DNA from 2 places in the Micromonospora echinaurantiaca genome. Region 2 is predicted to be linked to the other one. Evidence: riboswitches for the same ligand, from Rfam matches in the RefSeq annotation. Region 2 holds a riboswitch; the other holds the start of a gene.

Region 1 (7,779 bases), 700 kb from region 2:
GCAGCCCCACCTCCGGGTCCGCGCCCGGCCCCGAGGTGTCGTAGAGCCGCACCGGCGGGTTGTCCCCGGTCAGGTCCACCTCCGCGAACGGCACCCGCACATCCGGCCGGGATCCCTCGACGTACACCTTGCGACGTGCCTGCATGACAGCCTCCCTGGTGATCAAGCGGACCAGCCGAAGTGGTCCAGCGGTCCGCGTCCCGCGCCCAACGTCCAGTCCCGCGCGCCGGCCAGCCCGCGGGTCACGTACTCCTTCGCCGCCCGCACCGCCGCCGGCACGGGGTCGCCGAGCGCCAGCCGGACCGCGATGGCCGCCGAGAACGAGCACCCGGTGCCGTGGTTGTGCCGGGTGGCCACCCGCGGCGCCCGCAGCAGGGTGGTCACCCCGCCGCCGTGCAGCACGTCGACCGCCTCGCCGTCGGTGTCCACGTCGCCGCCGGTCACCACCACGTGCGCCGGCCCGCCCGCGGCGAGCGCCTCGGCGGCGGCCACCATCTCCTCGACCGTGGTCACCGGGCGTCCGGTGATGGCCGCGGCCTCCGCGCAGTTCGGCGTCGCCACCTCGGCGTACGGCAGCAGCCGCTCGACGGCGGCGACCACACCGAGCGCGTGTCCACTGGTGGCGACCAGCACCGGGTCGACGACCAGGTGCGGCAGCCGGCCGTCCCGGGCCGCTTCCGCGACCGCGTCGGCGACCGCCGGGCTGCCGAGCATCCCGGTCTTGACCGCCCGTACGTCGAAGTCGACCAGCACGCTCTCCAACTGGTCGGTGACCGTGCGCGGCGGCAGCGGCAGGACGGCGTCGACGCCCCGGGTGTTCTGCGCGGTGACCGCGGTGAGCACGCTGGTCCCGTACGCGCCGAGGGCGGCGAAGACCTTGAGGTCTGCCTGGATGCCGGCGCCGGCGCCGGAGTCGGAGCCGGCGATCGTGAGGACGGCCGTGGGGGTCATCGTTCCTCTTCCGGGGTTGCGCATGAGGGCTGGGGGGCGACCATCGGGACGTGCCTGGTTGGCGGCACCCGGCTGATCGCCTCTTCGAAAGCTCGGGTCAGGGTGGCGGCGGCTTCGGTGGGGTCGTCGGCGCGCATGACGGCGCCGAGCACGGCGACTCCTGCCGCGCCGGCCCGGATGCAGGCGTGGACGTGGTCCGGGGTGGCGATGCCGCCGAGGGCCAGGACGGGTACCGGGCTGGCGGTGATCAGCTCGGCCAGTCCGGCCGGGTGCAGGGGCGGGCCGTAGCCGGGTTTGCTGCTGGTGGGGAAGACCGGCGAGAGGGTCGCGTAGTCCTCTGTGCTGAGTCTGGCCAGCTCGGCCCGGTGGTGGCAGGAGCGGCCGACCAGGCCCAGCCGGGGTGGCGGGTACGGGCCGGCGGACGGCAGGTGCACGGCGTCGCCGTCGAGCGGGTCGGGGCCGGCGACGACCAGGGTGCCGCCGGCCTCGTCGAGGACGGCCCGCAGGTCGGTGGCGAGGGCGGCGCGCTCGGCGCGGGGCAGGTCCTTCTCCCGCAGCACCACCCAACGCACTCCCCCGGCCACCGCCCCCGCGACCACGTCGACCAGCGTCCCCCGCGCCTGCCACCGATCAGTCAGCACCACGACCCCGGCGGGCCGCCGGGAGATCCTGGTGGGAGACGGCCCCGCCAGGGGGCCGTTCGCACCAAGATCCGGCGCGGCCGGACGTACGGACGCGGTCACAGGTCGGGCCTTCCCTCGTCCGGAGTGGAGGCGAGGGCGTGGAAGCGGCGGGCGATCCGGCCCGCGCCGTACGCCAACCGGCCGGCCTCGACGGCGAACCGCATCGCGGTGGCCATCGCCACCGGGTCGGCGGCCCGGGTCACCGCGCTGGCCAGCAGCACCGCGTCGCAGCCGAGTTCCATGGCCAGCGCGGCGTCCGAGGCGGTGCCGATGCCGGCGTCCAGGATCACCGGCACGTCCACGCTCTGCCGGATCAGCCGGATGTGGTGCGGGTTGGACACCCCCAGCCCGGAGCCGATCGGCGCGCCGGCGGGCATCACCGCCGCGCAGCCGACGTCGGCCAGCCGCCGCGCCAGCACCGGGTCGTCGCTGGTGTACGGCAGCACGGTGAACCCGTCGGCGACCAGTTGCTCGGCGGCGCGCAGCAGTTCGACGCCGTCCGGCAGCAGGATGCGCTCGTCGCCGATCACCTCCAGCTTGACCCAGTCGGTCTCGAACGCGTCCCGGGCCAGGTGCGCCACCTTGACCGCCTCGCCGGCGGTGTAGCAGCCGGCGGTGTTCGGCAGCAGCCGCACCCCGCACCGGTCGAGCAGCGCCAGCAGCCCGCCCGACCCGGCGGGGGTGGTGTCCACCCGGCGCAGCGCCACGGTGACCAGTTCGGTGCCGGACGCCCGGATCGCCTGCTCCAGCACGTGCAGGTTGGCCGCGCCGCCGGTGCCCAGGATCAACCGGGAGGTGAAGGGGACGCCGCCCAGTTCGAAGGTCACCGCGCTCACCCGCCCTGGGCGGCGCTGAGCACCTCGACCCGGTCGCCGTCGCGCAGCACCGTCGCCGGCCAGCCGCTGCGCGGCACCACCTCGCCGTTGACCGCCACCGCCACGCCGCGCCGCTGCGGGGTGACCTCGTGGACCAGGTCGGCCACCGTGGCACCGCCGGGCACGGTCCGCCCGGCGCCGTTCACCGTCAGTTCCACCTGTCCTCCTCCGTCGTCTGCCGGTCGCCGTCGACCGGCCCGGTCGGCTCGCCCGGCAACGCCTGCTCGGGCGGGCCGACCGACGCCTGCCGGGGTGGGTGGGCCGGCCCGAAGCGGTCCGGCGCGAACGGGGCGAGCAGCGGGTCCGGGTCGCCGCCGGCGGCCAGGTCGGCGATCAGATCGGCGGTGACCGGGGTGAGCACGATGCCGTGCCGGTGGTGGCCGGTGGCGGCCAGCACGTCCGGCCGGCCGGGCAGCGGACCGAGGATCGGGGCGTTGTCCGGCGTGCCGGGACGCAGCCCGGCCACCGTCTCCACCAGGTCGTACTCGGCCAGCTCGGGAAGCAGGTCGACGGCGGCGCGGAGCAGGCGCAGCACCGCGCCGGCGGTGACCGTCCGGTCGGTGCGCTCCTCGACCGTCGCCCCGACCACCACCTCGCCGCCCGCGCGGGGCACCAGGTAGACGTGCTCGCCGTCGGCGTACCCCCGGATCACGTGCCGGAAGCCCGGCGCCGCGCCGCCGGGCGCGCGCAGCCGGAGCACCTGCCCCTTCACCGGCCGGACCGGCAGCCCGGTCAGCGCGGCCGCGCCGCAGCCGGCCGCCACCACGGTGACCCGGGCGTCCAGCTCGGACAGTTCGCGCACCGCCTGCGGCACCAGCACCGCGCCGGCCGCGGTCGCGGCCGCCCGCAGCGCCGGCACCAGCAGCCGCGGGTCGACCTGGTGGTCGGTGGGGGCCAGCGCGCCCCCGCGCACCCGGGGCGCCAGCGCCGGCTCGCGGTCGCGCAGCTGCGTCGGGCGCAGCGGCGTCACCGGCAGCCCCAGCCCCTGCTGGTACGCCCAGAGCCGGCCCGCCTCGGCCAGGTCGTCGGCGGTGAGCCCGACCATCAGGGTGCCCTCGGTGCGGTAGCCGAGCGGCAGCCCGGTGGCCTCGGTCAGCCCGGCGGCGAACGCCGGCCAGCGGGCCGCGGACGCGCAGAGCAGCCCGGTCAGCTCCCGTTCGCCGAAGTACGCCTCGGCGACCGGGGAGAGCATCCCGGCGGCCACCGCCGACGCCCCCGACCCCGGGTCCGGGTCGTGCACGACCACCCGCAGGCCGCGGGCCGCGCAGCGCCAGGCGACGGCCAACCCGATCGGCCCCGCGCCGACCACCGCCACGTCCGGCCGGCCGCTGGTCAGCACGTCAACGCCCGGAGCAGCTCGGCGGTGGCCCGGCCCGGGTCGGCGGCGGCGGAGAGCGCGCCGACCACCGCCACCCCGTACGCCCCGGCGGCCCGCAGCGCCGGCACGGTAGCGGCGGTGACCCCGCCGATGGCGATCACCGGCACGTCCACCGCGGCGGCCACCGCGCCCACCCCGGCGGGGCCGATCGGGTCCGGCAGGCCGGTCTTGGTGCCGGTCGGGTGGCAGGGGCCGACGCCGAGGTAGCTGGCGCCGGCGGCGACCGCCTCGGTGGCGGTGCCCGGGTCACGCGCGGTGGCGCCGAGCACGGCGGCGGAGCCGAGCACCCGGCGGGCCGCGCCGACCGGCAGGTCGTCCGCGCCGACGTGGCCGCCGCCGGCGCCCACCGCCAGCGCCACGTGCAGCCGGTCGTTGACCAGGCAGGTCGCGTCGTACCCGGCGCAGAGCGCGACCACCCGGCGGGCCAGGTCGTACGCCTCCCGGTCGGTCGCGGAGTCCGCCACCCGGACCTGCACCACCAGCTCGGCGCGGGCCACCGCGAGGGCGGCCCGGACGACGGTGAGCGGATCCCGCCCGGGTCGGGTGTCGGTGACCAGATGCAGTCGCCCAAGGGACGGCACGGCAACACTCCTCCCTGCGCCGGCATTACCCGGATCAGGTTCGACGGTCGGGGGCTCCAAGCCCCCCTCTCAGCCCGGTCCACCGGGCTCCCGTGGGTTACGTCCGTGTCACCGTACGACAGATCCGCCGGCCTGCCAAGGCGGGGTCCGGCAATCGCATGACGCCCGGCCGACGCGGTGGACGGCCCTCGATACCGCCCGCGACGGAGCACTTCGTACGGTGCTGTTCGGAATGTCGCTCGCCGTTGCGAAACCGTTATCAGCCGGCATCTTGCCCGCAACGGATCCAGCGGGATTAATTTGTTCAGCGATTCGACAAAATGCCGGCGCGGACATCCTGGCACGGTGTCCGCTCCGGTCCATCCGGGACGGTCTTCGGCGAGCCGGCCCCCGCGATCCCTGTCCACAGCGACATAGGAGGCGGCGTGTCCCGATCTCGTCGTGCCCGTTTACCCGTCCTTACCACCCTGCTACCCCTCGCGCTCACCGCAACCACCCTGTTCGGCGTCCCCGCCGCGCAGGCCGCACCCCCCGCGCAGACCGCACCCGCCGCACAGGCCGCGCCGCTGACGGCGCCCGCCCCGCAGACCCAGCCGCGGACGGGACCCGCCGCGCCGGCGGCCGACGAGCCGTTCTCGGTGCTGGTGTTCTCGAAGACCGCCGGCTTCCGGCACGATTCCATCCCGACCGGCATCGCCGCCATCCAGCAGCTCGGCGCCGAGCACGGGTTCACCGTCGACACGACCGAGGACGGCGCCGCGTTCAGCGACGACAACCTCGCCCGGTACCGCGCGGTGATCTGGCTCTCCACCACCGGCGACGTCCTCGACGGCGAGCAGCAGGCCGCCTTCGAGCGCTACATCCGCGCCGGCGGCGGCTACGTCGGCATCCACGCCGCCTCGGACACCGAGTACAGCTGGGCCTGGTACGGCGACCTGGTCGGCGCGTACTTCGCCAGCCACCCGGCGAACCAGCAGGCCACGGTCAAGGTGGAGGACCACGCCCACCCGGCCACCGCCGGGCTGCCGGAGCGCTGGTCCCGGTTCGACGAGTGGTACAACTACCAGTCCAACCCGCGCCCCGACGTGCACGTGCTGGCCAGCCTGGACGAGACCAGCTACTCCCCCGGCGCGGGGGCGATGGGCGCCGACCACCCGATCGCCTGGTGCCACGACTTCCAGGGCGGCCGCGCCTGGTACACCGGCGGCGGGCACACCCGGGAGTCGTACGCGGAACCGCAGTTCCTCGCCCACCTGCTCGGCGGCATCCGCTCCGCGGCCGGGGCGGCGGACGCCGACTGCGGCGCGTCGCTGACCGCCAGCTTCGAGAAGGTGACCCTGGACAGCAACACCAGCAACCCGATGGAGCTGGACGTCGCCCCGGACGGGCGGGTCTTCTACGTCGAGCGCGACGGCCGGGTGCAGATCGTCAAGCCGGACACCGGCAACACGGTCACCGCGCTCGACCTGGACGTGTCCACCGGCAACGAGGACGGCCTGATCGGCATCCGGCTCGACCCGGACTTCGCCACCAACAACTGGGTCTACCTCTACTACGCCCCGAACGACGGGATCGCCCGCAACCTGCTCTCCCGGTTCACGGTGACCGGCGACAGCATCGACCCGGCCAGCGAGAAGCAGGTGCTGCGGGTGGACACCCAGCGCAACACCTGCTGCCACGCCGGCGGCAGCATGACCTTCGACAGCGCCGGCAACCTCTACCTGGCCACCGGCGACAACACCAACCCGTTCGAGTCCAACGCGTTCACCCCGATCGACGAGCGGCCGGGACGGCAGGACTACGACGCGCAGCGCACCTCCGGCAACACCAACGATCTGCGCGGCAAGGTGCTCCGGATCCACCCGGAGGACGACGGGACGTACACCGTCCCGAGCGGCAACCTGTTCCCGCCGGGGACCGCGAAGACCCGGCCCGAGATCTACGCGATGGGCTTCCGCAACCCGTTCCGGATCGGCACCGACCCGGCCACCGACACCCTCTACGTCGCCGACTACGGGCCGGACGCCAGCGCCGCCAACCCCGACCGCGGTCCCGAGGGCACCGTCGAGTGGAACATCGTCGGCACGCCGGGCAACTACGGCTGGCCGTACTGCACCGGGGCGAACTACGCCTACAACGACTACACGTTCCCGTCCGGCCCCAGCGGGCCGAAGTTCGACTGCGCCGCGCCGGTGAACGACTCGCCCAACAACACCGGCCTCACCAACCTGCCGCCGGCGATCCCAGCCACCGTCGACTACGACTACAGCGGCAACCCGCGGTTCCCCGAGATCGGCGGCGGCGGTGCGCCGATGGGCGGCCCGGTCTACCGGTACGACGCCGAGCTGGAATCGGACCGCAAGTGGCCGGCGTACTACGACGGCAAGGCGCTCCTCGGCGAGTGGAACCAGTCGAAGATGTACACGATGCAGCTCACCGGTGACGGCAAGAGCCTCGTCGACATCAACCAGCTCCTCACCGGCATGACCATGCTCCGGCCGATGGACTTCGAGTTCGGTCCGGATGGCGCGCTCTATCTCATCGAGTGGGGCAGTGGCTTCGGCGGCAACAACGACAACTCCGGCGTCTACCGGATCGACTACATCGCCGGCGACCGGGCCCCGATCGCGGAGGCCAGCGCCGAGCCGACCTCCGGCCCGGCGCCGCTGACCGTCGCCTTCTCCAGCGCGGGCTCCCGCGACCCGGACGGCGGCACGCTCAGCTACGCCTGGACGTTCGGCGACGGGCAGTCCGCCACCGAGCCGAACCCGACGCACACCTACACCAGCGCCGGGACGTACAACGCGCAGCTCACGGTCACCAACCCGAAGGGCCGGACCGCGGTGGCCAACGTTCCGGTCACGGTCGGCAACACCGCGCCGACGGTGACCATCGAGTTCCCACCGGACGGCGGCTTCTTCGACTGGGGCGACCAGGTCCGCTACACGGTCACGGTCACCGACCCCGAGGACGCGGAGATCGACTGCGACCGGGTCCGGCTCCAGGTGCTGCTCGGCCACGACGAGCACGCCCACCCGCTGGAGCAGCACACCGGCTGCACCGGCACGGTCCAGACGTCGCTGGCCTCCGGGCACGGCGCCGAGGCGAACGTCTTCGCCGTCTTCGAGGCCACCTACACCGACCTGGGCGGCGCCGAGGGCGCCGGGCCGCTCACCGGCCGGGCGATCGAGCAGCTCCAGCCCAAGCGGAAGCAGGCCGAGTACTTCACCGCCACCGGCCGGGTGCCGGGCGCGACCGGCGGCGGGGACCCGGGCGTGCAGCGCGAGACCACCGGCGACGCCGCCGGCGGC
Region 2 (7,779 bases):
GGTAATTCGGCTGCGCGGGTCCGGGTGGGGCGGTACCGTGTGGCCATGCGCAAGTGACGCCCCACCTCCGAGCCGGCCCGCCGCCCTTGCCGCGGGTCCGCGTGCTCCCGGGCGTCCGCATTCCCACCTGCCGCAGCGGCGGTGGTGTCCTCCGTGGTCGGTACCGGCGAGCAGTCCCGAATCCGTACGACCGTCGCCCGACGGTCACCTGACGAGCCGGATCGTCCGCCCGCCCGCGTCCAGCGCCGGCCGGAACGGTCCGCAGACAAGGAGGCACCGGATGCCCGCCAAGCGCAATCCGAAGAAGACCCGCAGCGACCTGCCCACGCCCTCGGCCGCGGACCTGACGCCGGTCAACCTCGACCAGGTTGCCGTCGCGCCGGTGTCGCCGGCCGGTCCGGTGCTGCCGGCCGCCCGGCCCACCGCCCCGAAGGCCGGTCCGCCGGTCGGCGGCGGCAAGGCGGGCGGCCGCACCCAGCGGGCCGGGCAGACCCGCCGGTACGCCTTCCGGCGCAGCTGACCGGCGGCCCGGGGTGGAGGTGCCGCCGCCCACCGGCGGTGGCCCCTCCACCCCGGCGTGGCCGCTCAGCCGATCAGCGGGCGGAACGTGCCGAGCAGCACGCTGACCGTCAGGGCCGCGCCGGCCACCGCCGCCGCCCCGGCGATCAGCAGGCCGTCGGCGGCGCCGAACCGCTGCCGGCGGGCGACCGTGCGGGGGGTGCCCGCGTCGAAGCCCCGGGCGTCCATCGCCACCGCCAGCCGGGTGCCCCGCCGGATCGCCCCGACCAGCAGCGCGAACGCGGTCGAGACGAAGAGCCGCAGCTTGGCCAGCGGGTTCCGACCGGCGTCGACCCCGCGGGCCCGGCGGGCCAGGCTGATCATCTGCCACTCCTGACCGAGCAGCGGCACCAGCCGGAACGCGGCCAGCGCTCCGATGGCGAACCGGGCCGGCGCCTTCGCGTTCTGGATCAGCGCGTCGGCCAGGTCGGTCGGGTCGGTGGTGGCGAAGACGATCACACCCGGCAGCGCCACCGCGAACATCCGCAGCACCAGGCCGAGCGCGGTGAGCAGCACCCCGGAGGTGACCACCACCGGGCCGGCCTCGACCAGCACCCGGCCGGACCGCTCGGCGGCGAAGAGCACCAGGGTGACCAGGATTCCGACCGCGCCCAGCAGCAGTGGCCAGGCCCGCCGGGCCAGCACCCGGAACCGGACCCCGAACAGCGGCAGCACGGCCAGTTCGACGGCGACCGCGATGGCCGGCGCCACCGGGTCCAGGGTGGCGATCATGATGAACGAGAAGACCAGGGCCGCGGCCAGCTTGGCCACCGGGTTGCGCCGGGCCAGCGGGGCGTCCGGCGCGGCGACCGGCTCCAGCGTGATCACGGGCGGTCCAGGGTGCGGGGCCGGTCGGGCCGGAGGTGCGGTGTGGGGACGGGGTGTGAGCTGGTCATGCGCGACCCAGGGTGAGGGTGCGGTCGGCCAGTGCGGCGACGAACTCCGGGTCGTGGGTCACGGTGACCACGCCGTGCCCGCCGTCGCGCTGCTCGGCGAAGAGGTCCACCAGCTCCAGCCAGGTCCGCCGGTCCTGGCCGAAGGTGGGTTCGTCGCAGATCAGCAGCCGGGGCGCGGTGGCCAGGGCGGTCGCGACGCTCAGCCGCCGCGCCTCGCCGCCGGAGAGGGTGTACGGGTTGGCGGCGGCCAGCCGTTCCAGCCGGAGCCGAGCCAGCAGCGCGTCCACGGTGGCGCGTATCGCGGGCTCGGGCGAACCGGTGCGGCGCGGCCCCAGCGCCAACTCGTCGAAGACCGTGCCGGTGACGAACTGGTGCTCGGGATCCTGGAAGACCGAGCCGATCCGCCGGGCCAGCGCCGGGGCGCGCCACCGGTGCGGGGGAGTGCGGGCGTCCGGGCCGGCCAGCGCCGGGCTCGCGGTCACCGTGCCGGCTCCGGGCCGGAGCAGCCCGCCGAGCAGCAGGGCCAGGGTCGACTTGCCGGCCCCGTTCGGGCCCAGCACGGCGAGCGCCTCGCCGGCGCGTACCCCGAGGTCGGTGGGGGCCAGCCGGGGCGGCAGGCCGAGCCGGTCGGCGGTGAGCAGCAGGTCGCCGGCCGGGGCGACGGCCCGGCGCGGCGGCACCGGACGGCCCGGCACCCAGACCCCCTCGGCGGCGAGCGCGTCGCCGTGCGCGCCGAACACCGCCTCCGGGGTGCCGTCGGCGCGGACGCCGCCGCCGGGTTCCAGCACCACCACCCGGTCGACCAGCGGCAACGCGTCGGCGACCCGGTGTTCCACCAGGATCAGCGTGGTGTCCGCGTCCAGCGCCCCGGCGACCGCGTCCCGGACCAGCGCGGCGCCGGCCGGGTCGAGGTTGGCGGTGGGTTCGTCGAGCAGCAGCAGGCCCGGGCGTAGGGCGAGCACCCCGGCCAGGGCCAGGCGCTGCTGCTCGCCGCCGGAGAGCGCGGCGGTGGGCCGGTCCCGGTGGTACGGGAAGCCGACCCGGCGCAGCGCCTCGTCCACCCGGGGCCAGATCTCCCCGGCGGGCACCCCCCGGTTCTCCAGCCCGAACGCGACGTCGTCGCCGCTGCGGGCCATCACCAGTTGGCTCTCCGGGTCCTGGAAGACGATGCCGACCCGTTCCCGGCCCTTGCGCGGGTCGAGCCCGTCGATCTCGACGGTGCCCTCCTGCTCGCCGGAGTCCTCGGGCAGCAGGCCGGCCAGCGCGGCGAGCAGGGTGCTCTTGCCGGCCCCCGAAGGCCCGAGCAGCAGCACCCGCTCTCCGCTCTCCACCCGCAGGTCCACCCCCCGCACCGCCCAAGCGCGCCGCCCCGCATGCCGCCACCCAAACCCCCGCACCAGTACGGAACTCACGCTCCCACCCCCGCCCGGGCAGGGTTGATCATGAAGTTGTTGCCGCGACACGCCGGTGCGGAGGGCAACAACTTCATGATCGACGAGGTGGGGCGGGGGCGGGGCATGGGCGGGTCAGACCAGGGTGCGGTCGCGGGCGGCGGGGAAGCGGTCCAGGGCGCCGGTGCCGGCCAGGGCCCGGGTCAGGTACCAGCCGCCGACGCCGGCGATGATCGCGGCGCTGACCACGGTCAGCAGCGCGTACGGGATCCGGTAGCTGCCCAGCGCGTAGTCGACGTTCCAGACGAAGAAGTCGAACAGCGCCGCGCCGAGGCCGGTCAGCGTGCCGGCGAGCAGCGCGGTCGGCAGCCGGAACGAGCGGTACCGGAAGGCGGCGAAGGCCAACTCGGCGCCGAGACCCTGGATCAGACCCTGGACGATGGTGATCCCGCCCCACTCGGAGCCGAGCAGCGCGGAGATCGTCGCGGCGACCGCCTCGCAGAACAGCGCCGCGCCGGGCTTGCGGATGATCAGGCCGCCGAGCACCGCCGGCACCAGCCAGACGCCGTACATGACCGCCTGGCCGGCCGGGAAGAACGCGAACGCCGGGTCGACGGCCCGCCAGAGCAGGCCCCAGGCCCAGAAGATGACGCCGAAGGCCACCGCGATCACCGCGGCCACGACGATGTCGATGGTGCGCCACCGGTTGGTGGCGGGGTGTTGTTTCATGAGTGCTCCCAGTCCTGACTACGAACCAGGAGAAGACGCACGCCGCGCCCGGTGCCCCGGACGGCGGCGCGGCTGGAGGTCGACCGAACTCCCTGCGCTGGCATTACCCAGATCAGGTTCGAGGGTCTGCGGGTGGTGCCCGCACTCTCAGCGCTGTGCGCTCCCCTGTCGGATGTGAAGTTGTCCCGGCAGACGCTAGCACCGCCGGCAGCGCCGAGACGAGCCGCCCGCGCCGGCCTGGGTAGGCTGCCGATCATGCGCATCGACGCCCGAGGGTTGCGGTTCGAGGTACGCGTCGGCGGCCCGGAGGGCGGCGACCCCGCGCTCCTGCTGCACGGCTTCCCCCAGCACGGTGGGGAGTGGGACGACGTGGTCCCGACGTTGCACGCCGCCGGACTGCGCACGTACGCGCCGGACCAGCGCGGCTACTCGCCCGGCGCGCGGCCGGAGGCGGTCGAGGCGTACCGGATGGACGAACTGGTCGCCGACGCGCTGGCCGTGCTGGACGCCCTTGGCGCGTCGACCGCGCACGTGGTCGGCCACGACTGGGGTGCGCTGGTCGGCTGGGAACTGGCCGTCCGGCACCCGGAGCGGGTGCGCACGCTGACCGCGGTCTCCGTGCCGCACCCGGCCGCCATGGCGTACGCGCTGGCGAACGACCCGCAGCAGAAGGTGCGCTCGGCGTACATCGTGCTGTTCCGGCAGCCCGGCAAGGCCGAGAAGGTGCTGCTGGGGTTGAACGCCACGGCGCTGCGCCGGATGCTCGCCGGGGTTGGCGACGCCGACCGGGTGGCGGCGTACGCCGAGCCGATGCGCGAGCCGGGCGCGCTGACCGCCGCGCTGAACTGGTACCGGGCGATGCCGTCGCGGACGGAGCTGGCCGCCACCGGCCCGGTGACCGTGCCGACCACGTTCGTCTGGAGCGACCAGGACGTGGCGATCGGCCGGACCGCCGCCGAGGCGTGCGCCGAGCGGGTGACCGGGGACTACCGCTTCGTGGAACTGCCCGGGGTGAGCCACTGGATCCCGGACGAGGCGCCGGCGCCGCTGGCCGAGGCGATCCTGGCCCGGGTACGCGGACTGGCCTGACGGCCGACGCGAGGTGCAGGCAGTGATGGACGGAGGAAGCATGACGGTGAGTGCCGAGGACTACCTGGCCGTGGTGACCGAGACGATGGGCCGGGTCGCCGCCAGCCAGCGCGAGGCGGTCGGACGGGCGGCCGACCTGATCGCCGACGCGGTGCGCGCGGACGGGGTGGTGCACGCCTTCGGCACCGGGCACTCGGAGGCGCTGGCGATGGAGATCGCCGGCCGGGCCGGCGGCCTGGTGCCGACCAACCGGATCGCCCTGCGCGACCTGGTGCTGCTCGGCGGCGAGCCGGTCGACCTGCTCGGCCCGACCCTGGAGCGGGACCCGTCGGTGGCGCACAAGCTCTACGACCTCGCCCCGGTCCGTCCCGGCGACGTCTTCGTGCTGGCCTCCAACTCCGGCGTCAACGGCGCGATGGTGGAGTTCGCGTCCCTGGTCAAGGAGAAGGGGCACGCCCTGGTGGCGATCACCTCGGCGCAGCACTCGGCCCGGATGACCTCGCGGCACCCGTCCGGTCGCAAGCTCGCCGACTACGCCGACGTGGTGCTGGACAACGGCGCCCCGTACGGCGACGCCACCCTGCCGCTGCCCGGCGGCGGCGCGGTCGGCGCGGTCTCGTCGATCACCGCGGCGCTGCTGGCCCAGCAGATCACGGTCGAGGTGGTGGCCCGGTTGCTGGCGGCGGGGGAGCGCCCGCCGGTCTACCTGTCGGCCAACATCGCCGGCGGCGACGAGCACAACCACGAGTTGGAGGCCCGGTACGCCGGCCGGATCCGGCGCGGGGCCTGAGCCACGGGGCCTGCGCCGCGGAGCGTCGAGCCCCGGGATGCCGAGGTCGCGGTACCGCCGGGCCCGGGTCGTGAGCCGGTTTCGTGACGAGCGCGGTGGGGCATCAGCGTTGCTGCCGGCGGGGTGGCCCCCGCCGGCAGTAACGTCTCACCGGAGGTGGCCCCCGTGTCGAAGGAAACCGAGCGGCAGCGCTGGCAGCGCAACTTCGCCGACCTGCTGCAGGAGTTGCGGGTCGCCCAGACCGGTGTGCAGATCCTCTTCGCCTTCCTGCTCACCCTGCCGTTCAGCAACGGGTTCACCAGCACCAGCGGCTTCCAGAAGGACGTCTACATCGTCGCGTTGCTGGCGGCGGCGGCCGCCACCGCGATGATCATCTCGCCGGTGGCGTTCCACCGGGCGCTGTTCCGTCAGGGGCGCAAGCCGGAGCTGGTCCGCTTCGCCCACAAGATGGCCAGCGCCGGTCTCGCCTTCATGCTGATCTCGATGGTCAGCGCGGTGCTGCTGATCACCGACTTCGTGCTGGACCGGAGCGTCGCCCTGGTGCTCAGCGGCGCCGCCGGCCTGTGGTTCCTCACCTTCTGGGTGATCCTGCCGTTCGCCCGACGCAACTGGGGCGAGGACGACATCGACGACGAGGACGACGACCCGCGAAGCATCCCCGGCGACTGAGCGCGTACCCCGGCCACTGGGCCGCGTCGAGAAAACTCGATCTTTACCGAACGCTACCCCTGGGTAACACCCGGGGGTAGCGTTGCGTGTGTCGAGCACGTTGACGCAGCCGGACCGAGGTTCGAGGGGGCAACCGTGACCACGACGCAGAACAGCCGCTCCGCGCCCGACGGCGCGGGCTCCGACCAGCCCACCCCCGCCGACGGCGTGACCGCGCCCGGCGTCGCCGGGCCGTTGCCGACCGAGGCGGGCCAGGTCTCCGAAAAGGAGGCCCGCCAGGTCGCCGAGGCCGCCCGGGAGTCCACCTGGGACCGTCCCAGCTTCGGCAAGGAACTCTTCCTCGGCCGGTTCCGGCTGGACCTGATCAACCCCTGGCCCCGCTCGGATCCGGCGGACGACGCGCGGGCCGACGAGTTCCTCGGCCAGCTCCGCGAGTTCCTCACCACCGAGGTGGACGGCGCCGCGATCGAGCGCGACGCGTCCATCCCGGACGAGGTCTTCCACGGGCTGGCCCGGCTGGGCGCCTTCGGCATGAAGATCGACCGGTCGTACGGCGGGCTGGGGCTGAGCAACCTGCACTACTGCCGGGCCCTGATGCTGGCCGGCTCGGTGAGCCCGGCGATCGGGGCGCTGCTCTCGGCGCACCAGTCCATCGGGGTGCCGCAGCCGCTGAAGATGTTCGGCACCGCCGAGCAGAAGCAGCGCTTCCTGCCCCGGCTCGCCGCCGGCGAGGTCTCCGCGTTCCTGCTCACCGAGCCGGACGTCGGCTCCGACCCGGCCCGGCTGGCCACCACCGCCGAGCCCACCGAGGACGGCACCGGCTACCGGCTCAACGGCGTGAAGCTGTGGGCCACCAACGGCACGGTCGCCACCCTGCTCGTGGTGATGGCCCGGGTGCCGGCGGCCGAGGGGCGGCGCGGCGGCATCACCGCCTTCGTGGTGGAGGGGGACGCCGAGGGCATCACCATCGAACGGCGCAACGCCTTCCTCGGCCTGCGCGGCCTGGAGAACAGCGTCACCCGGTTCCACGACGTCTTCGTGCCGAAGGAGAACGTGATCGGCGGCGAGGGCAAGGGCTTGAAGATCGCCCTGACCACCCTGAACACCGGTCGGCTGTCGCTGCCCGCGATGTGCGTCGGTGCCGGCAAGTGGGCGCTGCACGTGGCCCGGGGCTGGGCCGCCGAGCGGGTGCAGTGGGGCCGGCCGGTCGGCGAGCACGAGGCGGTCGCGCAGAAGCTCTCCTTCATGGCCGCCACCACGTACGGCATGGAGACCATGCTGGACCTGTGCTGCCTGCTGGCCGACGACGACCGTAACGACATCCGGATCGAGGCGGCGCTGGTCAAGCTCTACGCCAGCGAGATGGCCTGGCGGATCGCCGACGACCTGATCCAGATCCGAGGTGGGCGCGGCTACGAGACGGCCGAGTCGCTGGCCGCCCGGGGCGAGCGGCCGGCCGCGGTCGAACAACTGCTGCGTGACCTGCGGATCAACCGGATCTTCGAGGGTTCCACCGAGATCATGCACCTGTTGATCGCCCGGGAGGCGGTCGACGCGCACCTCTCCGTCGCCGGAGACATCATCGACCCGGACGCCGGGCTCGGCCGCAAGGCGCGGGCGGGCGCGCGGGCCGGGGCCTTCTACGCGAAGTGGCTGC

Evidence for each region. Region 2 has a riboswitch for thiamine pyrophosphate ahead of GA0070609_RS03375 (ECF transporter S component). Riboswitches for the same ligand answer to the same signal wherever they lie in the genome.
Region 1: another riboswitch for thiamine pyrophosphate. It lies ahead of thiE (thiamine phosphate synthase); the one in region 2 lies ahead of GA0070609_RS03375 (ECF transporter S component).

The regions. Positions count from the first base shown of each region.
Region 1 covers NZ_LT607750.1:22,490-30,268, reverse strand. Annotated here, with positions in the region: gene thiC (phosphomethylpyrimidine synthase ThiC) at 1-145, opposite strand, end outside; gene thiD (bifunctional hydroxymethylpyrimidine kinase/phosphomethylpyrimidine kinase) at 163-951, opposite strand; gene GA0070609_RS00175 (thiamine phosphate synthase) at 948-1,619, opposite strand; gene GA0070609_RS00170 (thiazole synthase) at 1,691-2,470, opposite strand; gene thiS (sulfur carrier protein ThiS) at 2,467-2,667, opposite strand; gene thiO (glycine oxidase ThiO) at 2,658-3,848, opposite strand; gene thiE (thiamine phosphate synthase) at 3,842-4,468, opposite strand; TPP riboswitch at 4,463-4,572, opposite strand; gene GA0070609_RS00150 (ThuA domain-containing protein) at 4,894-7,779, shown strand, end outside.
Region 2 covers NZ_LT607750.1:718,491-726,269, forward strand. Annotated here, with positions in the region: gene GA0070609_RS03360 (hypothetical protein) at 281-520, shown strand; gene GA0070609_RS03365 (energy-coupling factor transporter transmembrane component T family protein) at 586-1,386, opposite strand; gene GA0070609_RS03370 (ABC transporter ATP-binding protein) at 1,451-2,866, opposite strand; gene GA0070609_RS03375 (ECF transporter S component) at 2,981-3,574, opposite strand; TPP riboswitch at 3,646-3,751, opposite strand; gene GA0070609_RS03380 (alpha/beta fold hydrolase) at 3,830-4,663, shown strand; gene GA0070609_RS03385 (sugar isomerase domain-containing protein) at 4,704-5,453, shown strand; gene GA0070609_RS03390 (DUF6328 family protein) at 5,619-6,122, shown strand; gene GA0070609_RS03395 (acyl-CoA dehydrogenase family protein) at 6,258-7,779, shown strand, end outside.